2 regions of the Mesorhizobium sp. M0862 genome follow, and region 1 is predicted to be linked to the other one. Evidence: riboswitches for the same ligand, from Rfam matches in the RefSeq annotation. Region 1 holds a riboswitch; the other holds the start of a gene.

Region 1 (7,824 bases):
ACCGCCTGAAGACGATCAAACGTACCATTAGGCAGCGCCGGCTGCGAACTCCTTAGGCACGCATGCTGCCACTCAGCCGGCCTAATCACCACACGAAGCGAGGAAGAACCTGGTCAAGTGCAAAGCGACAATTGCCTCGACAGCAGGTCTCGGAAGGTTTATGCTGCCCGATGTTACCGCAATCCTGAATGGCGATTGAGTACCTTCACGAGTGAAGGGAGTGGAACTGCTTTGTCGGCCAAATTGTTGACGGAACGCCCGGCGCCCATTGTTGCTACATGTCTAGATTCTTGGGGCGTTTTGGATGATGCAATCCACCAGCTCACTCCAAAGGGCAGTGGAATCTGGAACAATGTCGCTTTTGTACGCACGACATCCTTCGTGCCCGATTGGCATATTGTCTTTAACTCTGCTTCTCTTTTTGGGCTCCCTGTTGATATCGAGGCGAGCCCAAACAGGACAATTTTTGCAATCGGCGAACCGCCGACGAAAGCTCATCGTGCATTTCATGAAGGGCAGGGGAAAAATACTATCGTCCTGACGTCTGACGCAGAGCTGGTTGCTCGGCAGAATGCAGCTCGCCGATTCGTTTTGTCTCCACCGATCACTCGGTCTTGGTCTGTAAACAAGACATATGACCAACTTCTGGTCAGCGAAGTCATGGATAAGCCACTTCGGCTCTCATGGATTACCAGTAACATCGCCCTGCTTAAAGGACATCGGTATCGGCTGGCGTTTCTGGAACGGCTAAGAAAGGAGCTCGATTTTGACCTGTTCGGCCGAGGTTTTCGGCTGATTGGAGATAAATGGAACGCGCTCGCACCTTATCGTTACAGTATAGCGTTCGAGAATACTCGTGCTGATTACTATTTTACAGAGAAGCTTATGGACTGCTTCGTCGCTGAAACAATGCCGATCTATTACGGCAGCCCGGCAATCACGAGGTTCTTCCCTTCGGACTCTATGGTTCTGATTGACCCAGAGGACAAGAACGTAATCCAAAAAATTCAAGAAATCATCAACTCAGACCTCTGGAAGGAACGTCGCGGCGCAATAAGAGAGGCGAAACGGCTAGTCCTCGAGAAATACAATACGTTTGCTTATCTCGCGGGCTTCATCGAAAGCGTTCAGGATAAACCCTTACCGCCAGAAATTATACACATCGAATCGCCTGAAGTTGATTTTTCGATAGACGAATGAAGTACTCCAACGCGCGATTCGCGTGCCCAGCGGTTGGTGGTCTGGCGAGATCGGTGCGGAACGCTCGGCGGAGAATGCCTGCTGCGCAGACGGGCCGGCACGGGCGCACAAGGTCATGCGCCCCGGCTGCCGCTGATCAGACGAACTGGGGAAGGCCAGGAACGGAATTGAGGACCTCGTCCACGAGTTCGTCGCCGGCATGTTCCTTGGCGCAGGCGATCGTCTCGTTGGCGAGGGCGGCGATCTTTGCCATGCTGAGACCCTCACCCATCAATTGCTGCCCGAGCCCCATAAGGCCGCCACCCTCTGGGTCGTCGCCATGATACTTCGCTACTAATTCCGAAGCTCCCGGAATGGCCTCGATCATGCGCGCGCCGGGACCGTCGGCCGCGTGGCTCCGCAGGAACCCCAGCATTAACCCAACGGCCTTCTCTGCGAGAGCCGGGCCGATGCCGGCACCAGTGGCGATGCGCGGTAAGATTTCTTCCATGCAGGGTCTCTCTCTCTTTGATTAGGTTTACAAGGGGCCGGTCCGGCGCCCCGCGCCCTTGGCCGAACCACAGTTGAACTCCACAAAATAGGCCAGCGGAAGTGCTATTGCGCCTAAAAGCGCCTCTGTCAACGCAAGCTGCGTCGGAAGTGCGTGTTTCGCAAACCGAAGATCATTGCAATTCACTTCATTACGCATTGGCAACCGCACAGTTTGCGTTGGCTCGCTTATGGGCCAATGCCCCCCGCCCGTCAAATGATGACGACAAACTGGTCAGCGCCTAGGATCTGTGGATCAAGGTGAGGCAGTTACAGCGGGTGGACCTGCTCGATCGCGGCGCCGTCGACACAAAGGGCTAGATTGGCGATACTGCGCGTGTTGGCCATGTCTTTCCTCGCGTGATGGGATGTTCGTGGAAGCGGAGCTATATGCCGGTGTGACGGTCCACAAAGGCGGAACGCCTATTCCGATACGACATCCATACTGTCACATAGACCGTCGCTGCTTAGGTATTGAAACCGCCATCGCTGGTGACATCACAATGTGCAGTCGGCGTGTGTCGATAAGGCCGATTCACGCAACGAATGAACCCTGACGGTTCAGAAGCTCACTTTTCGCAAGGCGTGCAGCGCACCTCGTGCAAGAGATTGCCAGTCTTGCGCATGCTGTGACTTTCTCAACCTTGGCTGAAAGATCGCAGTGACCGAATCTACGAAGCCGCCCTCAGGGCGTGCTTTGATGCATAAAACCGGTTGCCAACCAGGGATACTCCTCCTCCCTGAAGTCCAATCGAGAAGAGCGATCGCTTCCAAGAGGGTCCCAGCTCAGCTGCGAAAACAGGTGTGAGACCCCGTCCTCTCCCTCAAGCTGATCTAGCTCAGGGCGTTCATGAGCCGCAGATCGCATAATGGCTGCGTGGACGACGCAGGAAGACCAATTATGAAAATCCTATTCAGTACGATGGCTGTCACCTTGCTGGCACCCACCGCCTTTGCTGCGGATTCGATCCCCACCGACCTCAGAGATACGGCATTGGCCACCTTCACGGCTTTGCCATCCACCACGCCGACAGTCGCCAACAACCCGATCACCCCGGAAAAGATCGCTCTCGGCAAGGCACTGTTCTTCGATCCACGCGTCTCGGCGTCAGGCGTCTTGTCGTGCAATTCATGCCACAACCTGGCCACCGGCGGCGACGACAATCACGAAACCTCGATTGGCCATGGTTGGCAGAAGGGACAGCGCAACGCGCCGACTGTACTGAACGCTGTCTTCAACATCGCCCAGTTCTGGGATGGTCGTGCCGAAGACCTGAAGGCTCAGGCGAAGGGACCGGTCCAAGCCGGGATCGAAATGGCCAATACACCGGGCCAACTCATCGCCACTCTCAAGTCCATGCCGCAATATGTCGAGTGGTTCGATGCAGCTTTTCCGGCTGAAGCCGATCGGGTCACCTTCGACAACTTCGCCAAGGCGATCGAAGCCTTCGAGGCGACACTGGTCACACCTGCCCCGTTCGACAGCTTCCTGAATGGTGATGAGGTTGCCATGACTTCCGAACAGAAACAGGGCCTGGTGCTTTTCATGGACAAAGGCTGCTCGTCCTGCCATGCCGGCATCAACGTTGGTGGGCAAGCCTATTACCCATTCGGCCTCGTGGAACGGCCCAGCGCCGAAGTCCTGCCGGACAAAGACAAGGGCCGATTTGAGGTCACCAATGCAGCCGACGATTCCTATGTCTTCCGCGTGGCGCCGCTGCGCAACGTTGCACTCACCGCGCCATACTTTCATTCGGGCAAGGTTTGGGATCTGAAACAGGCCGTCGCCATTATGGGGACCACCCAGCTCGGCGTAGTACTGGCGGACGAAGAAGTTGACCTGCTTGTTGCCTTCCTCAACTCGCTGACCGGAGAGGCACCTGACGTCGCCTATCCCATCTTACCCTCAGAAACGGCGACAACGCCCCGGCCTGTAACGCAGATCTCAGGAAAATAAGGGCCAACTGGCTGCGGACTTGCAATCGAAAATGATTGGCGATTTTTACTTGGCGACACGAATTGCGACGTCCATCTCCGAATTGGCGGGACGCTAGCGATACCCGAACCCTGCCACCTCGCCCGTAGTCTGCGCGATCAACTGGGGGCGGACAGACGCAGCACCATATATTGTCGCTGCCTGAGCGAACGCGCCAAGCAGTCTACTTTGAGAAACGACGCCAGTCCGATTTGTTCGAGGCGCGGGGCCTGTATGTCCCCAAGGAACCGATGTTATAGCGTAGTGCCACATTTATATTTCTGCGGGATTAAGACACGTGCCGTAGGGAAATTGCACATTTGCGCCGAGTGGCTCATTTCCAAGAGTGTGATCGGTTTGGCATATTCCCGACCGACATCCGCCAGCCGGCAACTCCCCACACGCTGAGGAAGAGAGGCCTCACGCCTGCACTTTCTGCCGGAGCGCGCGTGCTGCAGCGACCATGTTAATGAGGGCAGGGCGGACCTCCTCCCATTTGCGTGTTTTGAGGCCACAGTCCGGGTTTATCCACAGTTGGCCGTCGGACAGTCGCTCGCGGGCAAGCATGACTAAGTCCGAAATCTCGCCGACTTCCGGGACGCGTGGTGAGTGAATATCATAGACGCCAGGACCGATTTCGTTCGGATATTTGGAGCTCGTGAAGGCGTCCAACAGTTCCATCTTCGAGCGCGACGTCTCAACCGAAATGACATCCGCATCCATTCCAGCGATCGCGTGAATGATCTCGTTGAACTCCGAATAGCACATGTGGGTATGAATTTGAGTCGCGTCCTTTACACCCGTTGAAGCGATCCGGAAACATTCGACAGCCCAGTCGAGATAGACTTTCCAGTCAGATTGGCGCAGTGGCAATCCTTCGCGAAACGCGGCCTCATCGATCTGGACCATCCTTGCGCCGGATCTTTCGAGATCCGTCACTTCGTCGCGGATGGCGAGCGCGATCTGGCGGCAGGCTTCGGAGCGGGGTACGTCGTCGCGAACAAAAGACCAGTTGAGAATGGTGACTGGGCCTGTGAGCATTCCCTTCACGGGCTTTTCCGTAAGCGACTGGGCGAATTGCCACCAGCGCACTGTCATCGGATTGCGCCTCGATACGTCGCCGAAAATGATGGGGGGACGCACGTAGCGCGACCCATAGCTTTGTACCCAGGCATGCTCGGTGAGCGCGAAGCCGGACAACTGCTCGCCGAAATGCTGTACCATGTCGTTTCGCTCGAACTCACCATGCACCAGCACGTCCAGCCCGATCTCTTCCTGCCAGCGAATTGCAGCCTCGATCTCCTTCTTCAGGAACGTCTCATAGTCGACATAGCTCAGCTGGCCCTTCGCATGAGCGGCCCGCGCCTTGCGTACCTGCGGCGTCTGCGGGAAGGACCCGATGGTCGTCGTCGGGAACGGCGGCAGCCCGAGTGAGCCGGCCTGGACTCTGGAGCGCTCGCCAAAAGCGCTCTCTCGTCGCTTCGCGCTGTCCTGAATGCTAGCGATCCGCCCCTGAACAAGCGGGTCATGGATCCTCGTGGATGTCACGCGCGTGGCGGCAGCCTCGGCAGACGCTTTCAACGCGCCTGCCACCGCATCCCTGCCTTGGGACAGGGCCCGGGCCAGCAAGACCAGCTCGTCGGTCTTCTGGGCCGCGAAGGCGAGCCACGACCTGATGTCCGCGTCGAGTTCCGTCTCCATGCGCAGATCAATCGGCACATGCAGCATCGAGCAAGAAGGCGCGATCTCGACGCGGTCCAAGGGCCAGCCGGCGACGATCGGTTTGATGCGGTCGAGAATGGCGGGCAGGTTCGCACGCCAGACGTTGCGGCCATCGATCAAGCCAAGCGAGAGCACCAGATCCTTCGGAGCGAGCCGAGCCACCGTTTCCAGCTGCTCGGGAGCGCGCACGAGATCAATATGCAGGCCGGCCAGGGGCAGAGAAATCGCGGTTTCGAGATTGTCTCCCAGCGACCCGAAATACGTAGCCAGCATGATCTTCAGCTCGGGCGCGGCTTTCGACAGCTGGCCATAGGCGAATTCGAACGCAGCTCGTTCGTTCGGGTTCAGATCGAGGACAAGCGCTGGCTCATCGATCTGCACCCAGTCGGCTCCCGACAGCTTCAGCCTCTCCAGAAGCTGCTCGTAAACCGGCAGCAGCCGCGGTAGGAGAGCGATGGGACCGAACCCCTCGGCAGGCGATTTCGCCAGCTTGAGGAAGGTGATGGGTCCAAGGATGACTGGGCGTGTGTGAATGCCGAGAGCTTTAGCCTCGAGGAAGTAATCGACCGGCTTCGATGACGAGAGGGCGAACGTCTGATCATCATCGAGTTCCGGCACAATGTAGTGGTAGTTGGTGTCAAACCACTTGGTCATTTCCATCGCGGTTACACCAAGTCCATGAGCCTCCTCCTGGTAACCAGCGTGTCCACAATCCTCCGTCTGACCCTGGTTGCCGCGCGCCATTGCGAAGTAGATGTCAAGTGGGACCTCGCCGCTATTCCAGCCGTAACGGGATGGAACGGCCCCGACCATGGCTGCGGTGTCGAGCACATGGTCGTAAAGCGAGAAGTCGTTCGACGGGATTTTCGACACGCCGCGATCGCGCTGCTCTTCCCAGCTAGCGGCACGGAGCGCCTTCGACGTCGCAAGAAGGTCGCCAGCGGACGATGTTCCGGACCAGTAGCTTTCAAGCGCGAATTTCAGTTCTCGCCGACGACCGAAGCGCGGCACGCCGAGCGTTGCTACAGGAATTTGCTGAGAGACAGTCATGTCATACCCCGATGATTGGGGCGTCGGTGACAAGGAAGGCGCTAGCAGGCCGGCATCAACGCCGGGTTGCAGCGGCCACCGAGACACCCCGCCCGTGGACGTAATTCGCGTGGCAGGCCTCCTGGCTCGCGGGGTTGGCTCGCCGCTAACAGTTGCGGGGGCAGCGCCGGCATCGCACCGGCTTCCCTCTTAGCTCCGCTGCGGCAGCACCGTACGCGAGAACCACAACACGCAGACAATCACAGCAACCCGCTCTTTGTCAATGACGCATAATGAAATGTTTATGTCGTTATATGGTCGCGTTTTACGCCTTTGTCTAACATTGTGAAATATTCAGTCTGCTGCCCGCATTCGGCATCGTGGGACGTGATCGCAAGTCAAGTCCGACGGACGCCGCGAGTTCTCCGTTACGTCAGGAACCTTACTGGCCTTCCCCAAGCTGAGCTTCTGGAAAATGCTGGTGACGATCTGGATGACGGTGAATGCCGTCATGGCAAGCACGCCTTGCACCGCTCCTCCAGCGAGCTTCACGGCAGCAGCATGGGTCAGTTCTCCGAAGCGAATGGCTGTCGCTATCAGCGAGCTTTGATACAGTTCCGCCACTGCGGTCATCGCGTCAGTAGGGCGGCTGGTTAGTTGCCCGCGCATCTACAGCAACCCAGCCCCTTCCGCCTCGCGGCGCAAATTCTGCCTTGGCCTTGGGCCGATCTGCTGGATCACCAGGCCGGCCGCCAGCGAGCCGAGATCGCCGCAATCCTTCAGGCTGCGTTCGGTCGTGTAGCCGTAGAGGAAGCCGGCGGCATAGAGGTCGCCGGCGCCGGTGGTGTCGACCAGTTCGCGGATCGTTGTCGCCTGGATGGTGACGGTCTCGTCACCGCGCACGATCACCGAGCCTTTTTCGGAGCGGGTGACGGCGGCAATCTTGCAGTCCTTGCGGATAGCCTCCAGCGCCTCGTCGAAGGATTTGGTCTGGTAGAGCGACTTGATCTCGTGGCTGTTGGCAAAGACGATGTCCACAGTGCCCGAGCGCATCAGCTCGAGGAACTCGTCCCGGTAACGGTCGACGCAGAACGAATCCGACAACGTCATCGACACTTCGCGTCCGGCCTCGTGTGCGAGCTTCGCCGTCTGCCGGATCGCCTCCTTGGCGCGCGGCGGGTCCCAGAGATAGCCCTCGAAATAAGTAACCTTGGCGCCCGAGGCCTTCTCGGCCTCGACGTCCTCCGGCCCGAGTTCGATGCAGGCGCCGAGATAGGTGTTCATCGAACGCTCGCCGTCGGGAGTGACGAAGATCATCGAGCGCGCCGTCGGCGGCTGTCCCTCAAGCGGCCTAGTGTCGAAGGCAACGC
Region 2 (7,824 bases), on a different contig from region 1:
CGCCGCCTTCGCCGCCTATGCATTGGCGTGGATGCGTTTTCCCGGCCGCGCCTTGCTGATCGCCACAATCATCGGCCTGCTGGTCGTGCCGCTGCAGATGTCCTTGATCCCGCTTTTGAAGATCTACAACGGCGTCGGCATCTTCTTCGGTGTGCCGTCGAAAACCTATCTCGGCATCTGGCTGGCGCATACCGGCTTCGGCCTGCCCTTCGCCATCTATCTCCTGCGCAGCTATATTGCCGGCCTGCCGCGCGAGATCATGGAATCGGCGCGCATAGATGGCGCCAGCGATTTCGAAATCTTCGTCAAGATCGTGCTGCCGCTGTCCTTCCCGGTGCTGGCGTCCTTTGCAATCTTCCAGTTCCTGTGGGTGTGGAACGATTTGTTGGTGGCAATGGTTTTCCTCGGTACCGAAGGGGACCAGATCGTGCTGACCGCGAAGCTCAACGCGTTGCTCGGCTCGCGCGGCGGCGACTGGGAAATCCTGACGACATCGGCCTTCGTCACCATTATCGTGCCGCTGATCGTGTTCTTCTCGCTGCAGCGCTATTTCGTCCGCGGGCTGCTGGCCGGCTCGGTCAAAGGAGGTTGAGACTTATGCAAGCCGCTTTGAAGGCGACCTCGAAGCCCGATCTCGCCGTCGATCGCGACTGGTGGCGGGGCGCGGTGATCTACCAGATCTATCCGCGCTCCTATCAGGACTCCAATGGCGACGGCATCGGCGACCTCAAGGGCATCATCCGCAGGCTGCCCTACATCGCCTCGCTCGGCGTCGACGCCATCTGGATTTCGCCCTTCTTCAAGTCGCCGATGAAGGATTTCGGCTACGACGTCTCGGACTATTGCGACGTCGACCCGATGTTCGGGACGCTCGCCGATTTCGACGCGCTGGTTGCGGAAGCCCATCACCTCGGCCTCAAGGTGATGATCGACGAGGTGCTGTCGCACACCGCCGACAACCATCCATGGTTCAAGGAGAGCCGCGCCAGCCGTAGCAATCCCAAGGCCGATTGGTATGTCTGGGCCGACGCCAGGCCGGACGGCACGCCGCCCAACAACTGGCTGTCGATCTTCGGCGGCTCGGCCTGGCAGTGGGACACCAGCCGCCAGCAATATTATCTGCATAATTTCCTGTCCGAGCAGCCGGACCTCAACTTCCACAATCGGGAAGTCCAGGACGCGCTGCTCGACGTCACCCGCTTCTGGCTGGAGCGCGGCGTCGACGGCTTCCGCCTCGACACCATCAATTTCTACTTCCACAGCCAGGGGCTGGAGAACAATCCGCCGCTGCCGCCCGAAGAGCGCAACGACCAGACAGCACCTGCGGTCAATCCCTACAACTACCAGGACCATATCTACGACAAGAGCCGGCCGGAAAACCTTGCCTTCCTCGAACGGTTCCGGGCGCTGCTCGACGAATATCCGGCGGCCGCCGCGGTCGGCGAAGTCGGCGATTCGCAGCGTGGGCTGGAAGTGGTCGCCGCCTACACCGCCGGCGGCAAACGCGTCCACATGTGCTATTCCTTCGATTTCCTGGCGCCGGAAAAGATCAGCGCCGCCAAGGTGCGCCAGGTGCTGGAAGCCTTCGGCAAGGTCGCCAGCGACGGCTGGTCGTGCTGGGCCTTTTCCAACCACGACGTGATGCGTCCGGCCTCGCGCTGGGCCGCCGACGAGGCCGACCCGGCCGCCTATCTGAAGGTTATCTCGGCGCTGCTGATGTCGCTGCGCGGTTCGGTCTGCCTCTATCAGGGAGAGGAGCTTGGGCTGGGCGAAGCCGAGTTGCAGTTCGAGGATCTGCAGGACCCCTACGGCATTCGCTTCTGGCCCGAATTCAAGGGCCGCGACGGCTGCCGCACGCCGATGGTGTGGGATGCAACCGCCAGCAATGCCGGCTTTTCGACGGCCAAGCCCTGGCTGCCGGTGCCGGGCAAGCACTTGTCGCAAGCGGTCAATGTTCAGCAGGGCGACGCGGCCTCGCTGCTCGAGCACTACCGGCGCTTTCTCGGTTTCCGCCGCCAGCATCCGGCCCTGGCCAAAGGCGACATCGAGTTCATCGAAAGCGAGGGCGACACCGTCGCCTTCACCCGCCGTGAGGGCAATGAGCAGATCGTCTGCGTCTTCAATCTGGCCAGCAAGCCGGCCGAGGTCGATCTCGGTGGTCAGGCGCTGCTGCCATTGGCCGGGCACGGTTTTTCGGGACAATCCGGCACAGGTTCCATCCGCCTCGGCGGCTACGGCGCCTGGTTCGGGCGCATCGACTGAGTTTTTGACGAAACTGGATTTTTTGAGGAAATCCAGGTTCTCTAGGGAAATCACTGGGAGGAAATTATGGCCGATGTCACGCTGAGACAGGTGAAGAAATCATACGGCAATCTGCACATTCTCCACGGCATCGACCTCGACATAAAGTCGGGCGAGTTCATCGTCTTCGTCGGCCCGTCGGGTTGCGGCAAGTCGACCTTGCTGCGGTCCATCGCCGGGCTTGAGGAGATCACCTCCGGCGAGCTGAAGATCGCCGGCGAGGTGGTGAACGACGTGCCGCCTTCCAAGCGCGGCATTGCCATGGTGTTCCAGTCCTATGCGCTCTATCCGCACATGACCGTCTACGACAACATGGCCTTCTCGATGAAGATCGGCAAGGAAAGCAAGGCCGAGATCGACAAGCGGGTGCGGCAGGCCGCCGAAATCCTGCAGCTGACCAAATATCTCGACCGCCTGCCCAAGGCGATGTCGGGCGGCCAGCGCCAGCGTGTCGCCATCGGTCGCGCCATCGTGCGCAATCCGAAAGTGTTCCTGTTCGACGAGCCGCTGTCGAATCTCGACGCGGCGCTGCGCGTCGCGACCCGCATCGAGATCGCCAAGCTCAAGGAATCGATGCCTGCCACGACCATGATCTACGTCACCCACGATCAGGTCGAAGCGATGACGCTCGCCGACCGCATCGTCGTGCTGAAGGACGGCCATATCGAGCAGGTCGGCACGCCGATGGACCTCTACAAGAAGCCCGGCAATCTGTTCGTTGCCCAGTTCATCGGCTCGCCGGCCATGAACATCCTGCCGGCGACAATCGACAGGACGGGCAACCCGACAATCGTCAGCCATGTCGGCGGCCGCAAGGCAACGGTGCCGATCGCAACGCCGGCGTCAGCAAAGGGTGCGGCAGTCAGCTTCGGCGTGCGGCCGGAGGATCTGTCGGCCGCCACCGGCGCGGAATATCTTTTCGAGGGCGTGGTGGACTATGTCGAGCAACTCGGCGAGGTGCAGCTTGTCTATGTCGATATCGGCCGCGCCGACCTGCCGTTGGTGACCAAGCTGCCCGGCAATGTCGAGGTCAAGCGCGGGGCAAAGCTGCGACTGACCGCGGATGCCGGGGACCTGCACATCTTCGACGCCGATGGGCACTCCTTCTCGCTCAAGCCGGTGGAAGTGAAGGCGGCTTGAGATAGCTGCGTCGTACAGGCATGAAAAAAGAGCGGCGGGCCAGGCCCGCCGCTCTTTTTTTAAGCTTCGGCTGTTAGTTGTTGCCGAACCGATCCCTGTCGCTGCTCTGAGGAACGAACTTCTGTTGGTCGTTCGACGAGTTCAGCAGCTTGTAGACCGCCGAGTTGGTGCCGGTCGACGAAGTGCGGGTGGTGTCGACGGCAGCGGCCGGCTGGTTGGCGCCATTGGAGCCATAATTGTCGCTGCCGGCAAAGGCAGCGCTCGAAACAGCCAGAACGGCTGCGGTGGCAAGAACGATCTTCTTCATTTTAGTCTCCTGAATTTTTCTGATGCCGCCAGCTGCAGCGGATAAGCCCGCCACGTGCTGGAAACCGGCTTTTAGCGGCCGAAAAGGTTACGGTCGGCACCGTGGGCAGGCGCCTGCTCGGCTGGAGCCGACTTCTCAACCGAAGCCGTATGGCCACTATCGGTCGACGTAATCGCAGGCTGGTTGGCGCCGTTCGAACCGTAGTTGTCGCTACCGGCGAAAGCGCTGCCGGAGATGGCCAAAACGGCGGCGGCAGCAAGGATGATCTTTTTCATTTCAAATACTCCTGAATTTTTTGGGATCCCGAGAGCGACGGGTTAGCCGCCCTTCTTTGGTCGGGATCAGCGATTGCCGTAGAGGTCGCGGTCGGCGCCCTGAACGACAGGCTGCTTGTCAGCGTGCGCCGGCTTCTGAATGGAAGCCGTATACGAGCTGTCGACCGAGACGGCTGGCTGGTTCGCACCATTGGAACCGTAATTGTCGCTACCGGCGAAGGCGCTGCCGGTGATCGCCAAAACGGCTGCGGCAGTGAGGATGATCTTTTTCATTTTTAGGACTCCAGTTTGTCTGTCCGTCTAGCGGCGTGTCTTGGGAGGAATTCGCGTCGTTCGGACAGCCCCGATGTGGGAAAGCCATAGGCTGGTTTCCAATCACGAAGTTGTTCCGTGTGGACCACGGTCCTGCACCTTGAAATTGTGCCAGGAAGTTCTTCTATGGTCATTTATCGTATTGTTTTCAGTTGCTTATGTCGAACCGAGTGGTTCGCTCCGGTGTCGGTTTCCGGGCCGTCGTTCACACCGTCCTGCACGCATTGTCAACAGAAACGAACCGTTCGGTTCGATTAGAGATTGCTAATAGTAACTTTTCGATACCGTTGAGCCCTTTTTGCCCCCGATCGGAACTGGATCCGCAGCGATTCGAAACGGCGATGATAGCGCCGCAAGACAGGATCTCAGCCCTTCGGTGGTCGGCGGGGCGTATGCCGCGCGTGTCGCGCCGCATGGATATGATGTCGCTTTCATGCCGACGTCGCGATCGCTGCCGTGATTAGATGATCGCATCTCAGGTGCCGCTTCGTGACGACGCAGCGGAGAATTGGGAAGCCGGTCAGAATCCGGCGCTGCCCCCGCAACGGTGGTGGAGTTGAAGTCGCAACGGGAGACCACTGGGCAAGAGCCTGGGAAGGTGTCGCGATGGTCCGCAAGGACAACTCCAGAGCCCGGAAACCAGCCCGAGATGCATAGACTCGACTGATCGCGGTGGGCGGTCAAGAGGTGGATAGTGCATGTCCGGCGCCGCGCCGGCCTGAGTCCGATCCTTCCTCCATCACCACCAAGTTCAGTCCTTAAACCACGAGGACAGAACTATGGATACGCGCAACGACATGCTGAGGCTCCTGAACGGCCGCAAGCAAGGCTTTTCGCTGGAACAGCCCTTCTACACCGACCCGGACTATTTCAAGCTCGACATGGAGCACATCTGGTATCGCGACTGGCTGTTCATCGGCCATGATTGCGAACTGCCGAAGCCCGGCAGCTATATCACCGTGCAGATCGGCGATTATCCGGTGGTGCTGGTCCGCGACCAGAAGGGCAACATCAACGCCTTTCACAATTCCTGCCGCCATCGCGGCAGCCGTGTCTGCAACACTGAGAAGGGCATGGCGGCAAAGCTTGTCTGCCCCTATCACCAGTGGACCTACGAGCTTGACGGCCGGCTGCTGTTTGCCCGCCAGATGGCCGACGGTTTCGACAAGAGCCAGTTCGGCCTGAAGCCCGTCGCCTGCGAGAGCGTCGGCGGCTACATCTTCATCTGCCTGGCGAAAGAACCTGCCGACTTTGCGCCGATGCGCGCCATGATAGAGCCCTACCTCAAGCCGCACCGGCTGAATGAAGCCAAGGTCGCCTTCGAGAGCACCATCATCGAGAAGGGCAACTGGAAGCTGGTCTGGGAAAACAACCGCGAATGCTATCACTGCGCCGGCAATCATCCGGAGCTGTGCAAGACATTCCCCGAAGCGCCGACGGTGACCGGCGTGCAGGGCGCCGACAGCGATCCGGAGATGCTGGCGCACTGGGCGAAATGCGAGGCGGCGGGCCTGCCGAGCAAGTTCCGCATCGATCCGGCCGGGCAATACCGCGCCACCCGCGCGCCGCTGCTGCGCGATGCCGTCAGCTACACGATGTCCGGAAAGCGCGCGGTGACGAAGAACCTGTCCGACACTGTTGCCGCCGACCGCATCGGCACCTTGATGCATTACCACTATCCGACGACCTGGAACCACATACTGATCGACCATGCGGTCACCTTCCGGGTGCTGCCGATCAGCGCCACCGAAACCGCGGTGACGACCAAGTGGCTGGTGCACAAGGATGCGGTCGAGGGGGTCGACTACAACCTTGAGGAGCTCACCCATGTCTGGACGGAGACCAACGACCAGGACCGCCGCATCGTCGAGGAAAACGCCTTTGGCATCCTGTCTCCGGCCTATGAGCCCGGCCCCTATTCGGAGCTGCACGAGGGCGGCGTGATCCAGTTCGTCGAATGGTACGCGGCCTTCATCGGCCCGCGCCTTGCCGAAGGCGGCCGGCCGGCGCTGCGCAGCGTCGCGTGAGCTGGAGCAGGCGAAGAGGGACCAGAGGATGAATGCGATGACGGATCTTGGGCTCTATCGCCATCTCGACCAGATGGCGCCGTGGAACGATAGGCTGCAGGTGCTGGAAGTGATCGGCGTCAGCGACGAGGCGCCCGACGTCAAGACCTTCACCTTCCGCTCCGACAACCAGACCTGGTTCCGCTACAAGCCGGGCCAGTTCCTGACGCTGGAACTGCCGACACCGGACGGGCCGCTGATGCGCACCTACACGCTGTCGTCGTCGCCATCGCGGCCGTTTTCGATCGCGGTGACGATCAAGGCGCAGGCCGGCAGCATCGGCACGCGCTGGATGTTCGACCATCTGGCACCCGGCTCGCACGTCAAGGCCTATGGACCGGCGGGCGACTTCTCGTTGCACAGCCACCCGGCGGCCAAATACCTGTTCATTTCGGCCGGCTCCGGCGTGACGCCGATGATGTCGATGCTGCGCTGGCTGAACGACTGCGCGCCATGGACCGATGTCGGTTTCGTCAACTGCGCGCGGCGTGCCGAAGAGATCATCTTCCGCAAGGAACTCGAACTGCTCGGCGGCCATATGCCCGGCCTGTCGCTCGGCTTCATGATCGAGGAACGTTCCAGCCGCGAGGGCTGGTACGGTCATATGGGGCGCATCGACGCGATCCGGCTGCCCCTGCTGGCTCCGGATTTCCGCGAGCGCGAAATCTTCTGCTGCGGCCCCGATCCGTTCATGCGCGCCGTGCGCGGCATGCTGGATGCCGCCGGCTTCGACATGACGAAATACCATCAGGAGAGCTTTGCCGCGCCTGTGGTGGAGGAAATTCCGGCGCCGTTTGCCTCCCCGGTCGAGGACGGCATCGCTGCACCTGTCGAAGCCGTGACGCCGATCCGCTTCTCGCTTTCGGAGGTCGATGCCGGCTGCGTCGCCGGCCAGACCGTGCTGCAGACCGCGCGCAGCTCGGGCGTGCGGATTCCCGCCGCCTGCGAGTTCGGCCTGTGCGGCACCTGCAAGGTGAAGAAGGTCTCCGGCGAAGTCGAGATGAGCCACAATGGCGGCATCCTCGACCACGAGATCGATGACGGTTTCATCCTTGCCTGCTGCTCGAAACCGTTGTCGGCGCTCGAAATCGAGGCTTGAGCCGGTCGACTTCGCCGCAACGGTCGCCGACGCAGGCGTTGTGTTCGCGGGTCTTTGTCTTGCCAAGCATAGGCCGAGTGATTTAGACGCACTTAGGAAGGGCTGGGCAGACCGTGAAACCGGCGCATCCCTTCATGGGCGCATGGAACGGGGGACAGAGCGATGCAACAGCGGGTCTACGCGGTCGCAAGCAAGGACATCGTTTTCGAATCATTCGATGGCGAAGCCGTCGTTCTCGATCTTTCGAACGGTAAGTATTTTGGCTTTTCCGATTCCGGCAGCCGGGTCTGGCAGGCTTTGTCGTCCGGCGTCGCCACTGAAGCG

What was found. Region 1 has a riboswitch for cobalamin ahead of metE (5-methyltetrahydropteroyltriglutamate--homocysteine S-methyltransferase). Riboswitches for the same ligand answer to the same signal wherever they lie in the genome.
Region 2: it holds a riboswitch for cobalamin, as region 1 does, so the genes downstream of both, NKI15_RS21690 (aromatic ring-hydroxylating oxygenase subunit alpha) here and metE (5-methyltetrahydropteroyltriglutamate--homocysteine S-methyltransferase) in region 1, are expected to answer to the same signal.

What each region holds. Positions count from the first base shown of each region.
Region 1 covers NZ_JAMYOJ010000030.1:31,456-39,279, forward strand. The annotation lists gene NKI15_RS29040 (glycosyltransferase family 10 domain-containing protein) at 196-1,200, shown strand; gene NKI15_RS29045 (hypothetical protein) at 1,337-1,690, opposite strand; gene NKI15_RS29050 (cytochrome-c peroxidase) at 2,630-3,685, shown strand; gene metE (5-methyltetrahydropteroyltriglutamate--homocysteine S-methyltransferase) at 4,124-6,475, opposite strand; cobalamin riboswitch at 6,570-6,717, opposite strand; gene NKI15_RS29060 (hypothetical protein) at 6,809-7,078, opposite strand; gene NKI15_RS29065 (adenosine kinase) at 7,124-7,824, opposite strand, start outside.
Region 2 covers NZ_JAMYOJ010000015.1:26,091-33,914, forward strand. The annotation lists gene NKI15_RS21660 (carbohydrate ABC transporter permease) at 1-592, shown strand, start outside; gene bglA (beta-galactosidase BglA) at 598-2,262, shown strand; gene NKI15_RS21670 (ABC transporter ATP-binding protein) at 2,329-3,441, shown strand; gene NKI15_RS21675 (DUF680 domain-containing protein) at 3,515-3,748, opposite strand; gene NKI15_RS21680 (DUF680 domain-containing protein) at 3,820-4,023, opposite strand; gene NKI15_RS21685 (DUF680 domain-containing protein) at 4,090-4,296, opposite strand; cobalamin riboswitch at 4,796-4,997, shown strand; gene NKI15_RS21690 (aromatic ring-hydroxylating oxygenase subunit alpha) at 5,115-6,362, shown strand; gene NKI15_RS21695 (FAD-binding oxidoreductase) at 6,400-7,500, shown strand; gene NKI15_RS21700 (PqqD family protein) at 7,663-7,824, shown strand, end outside.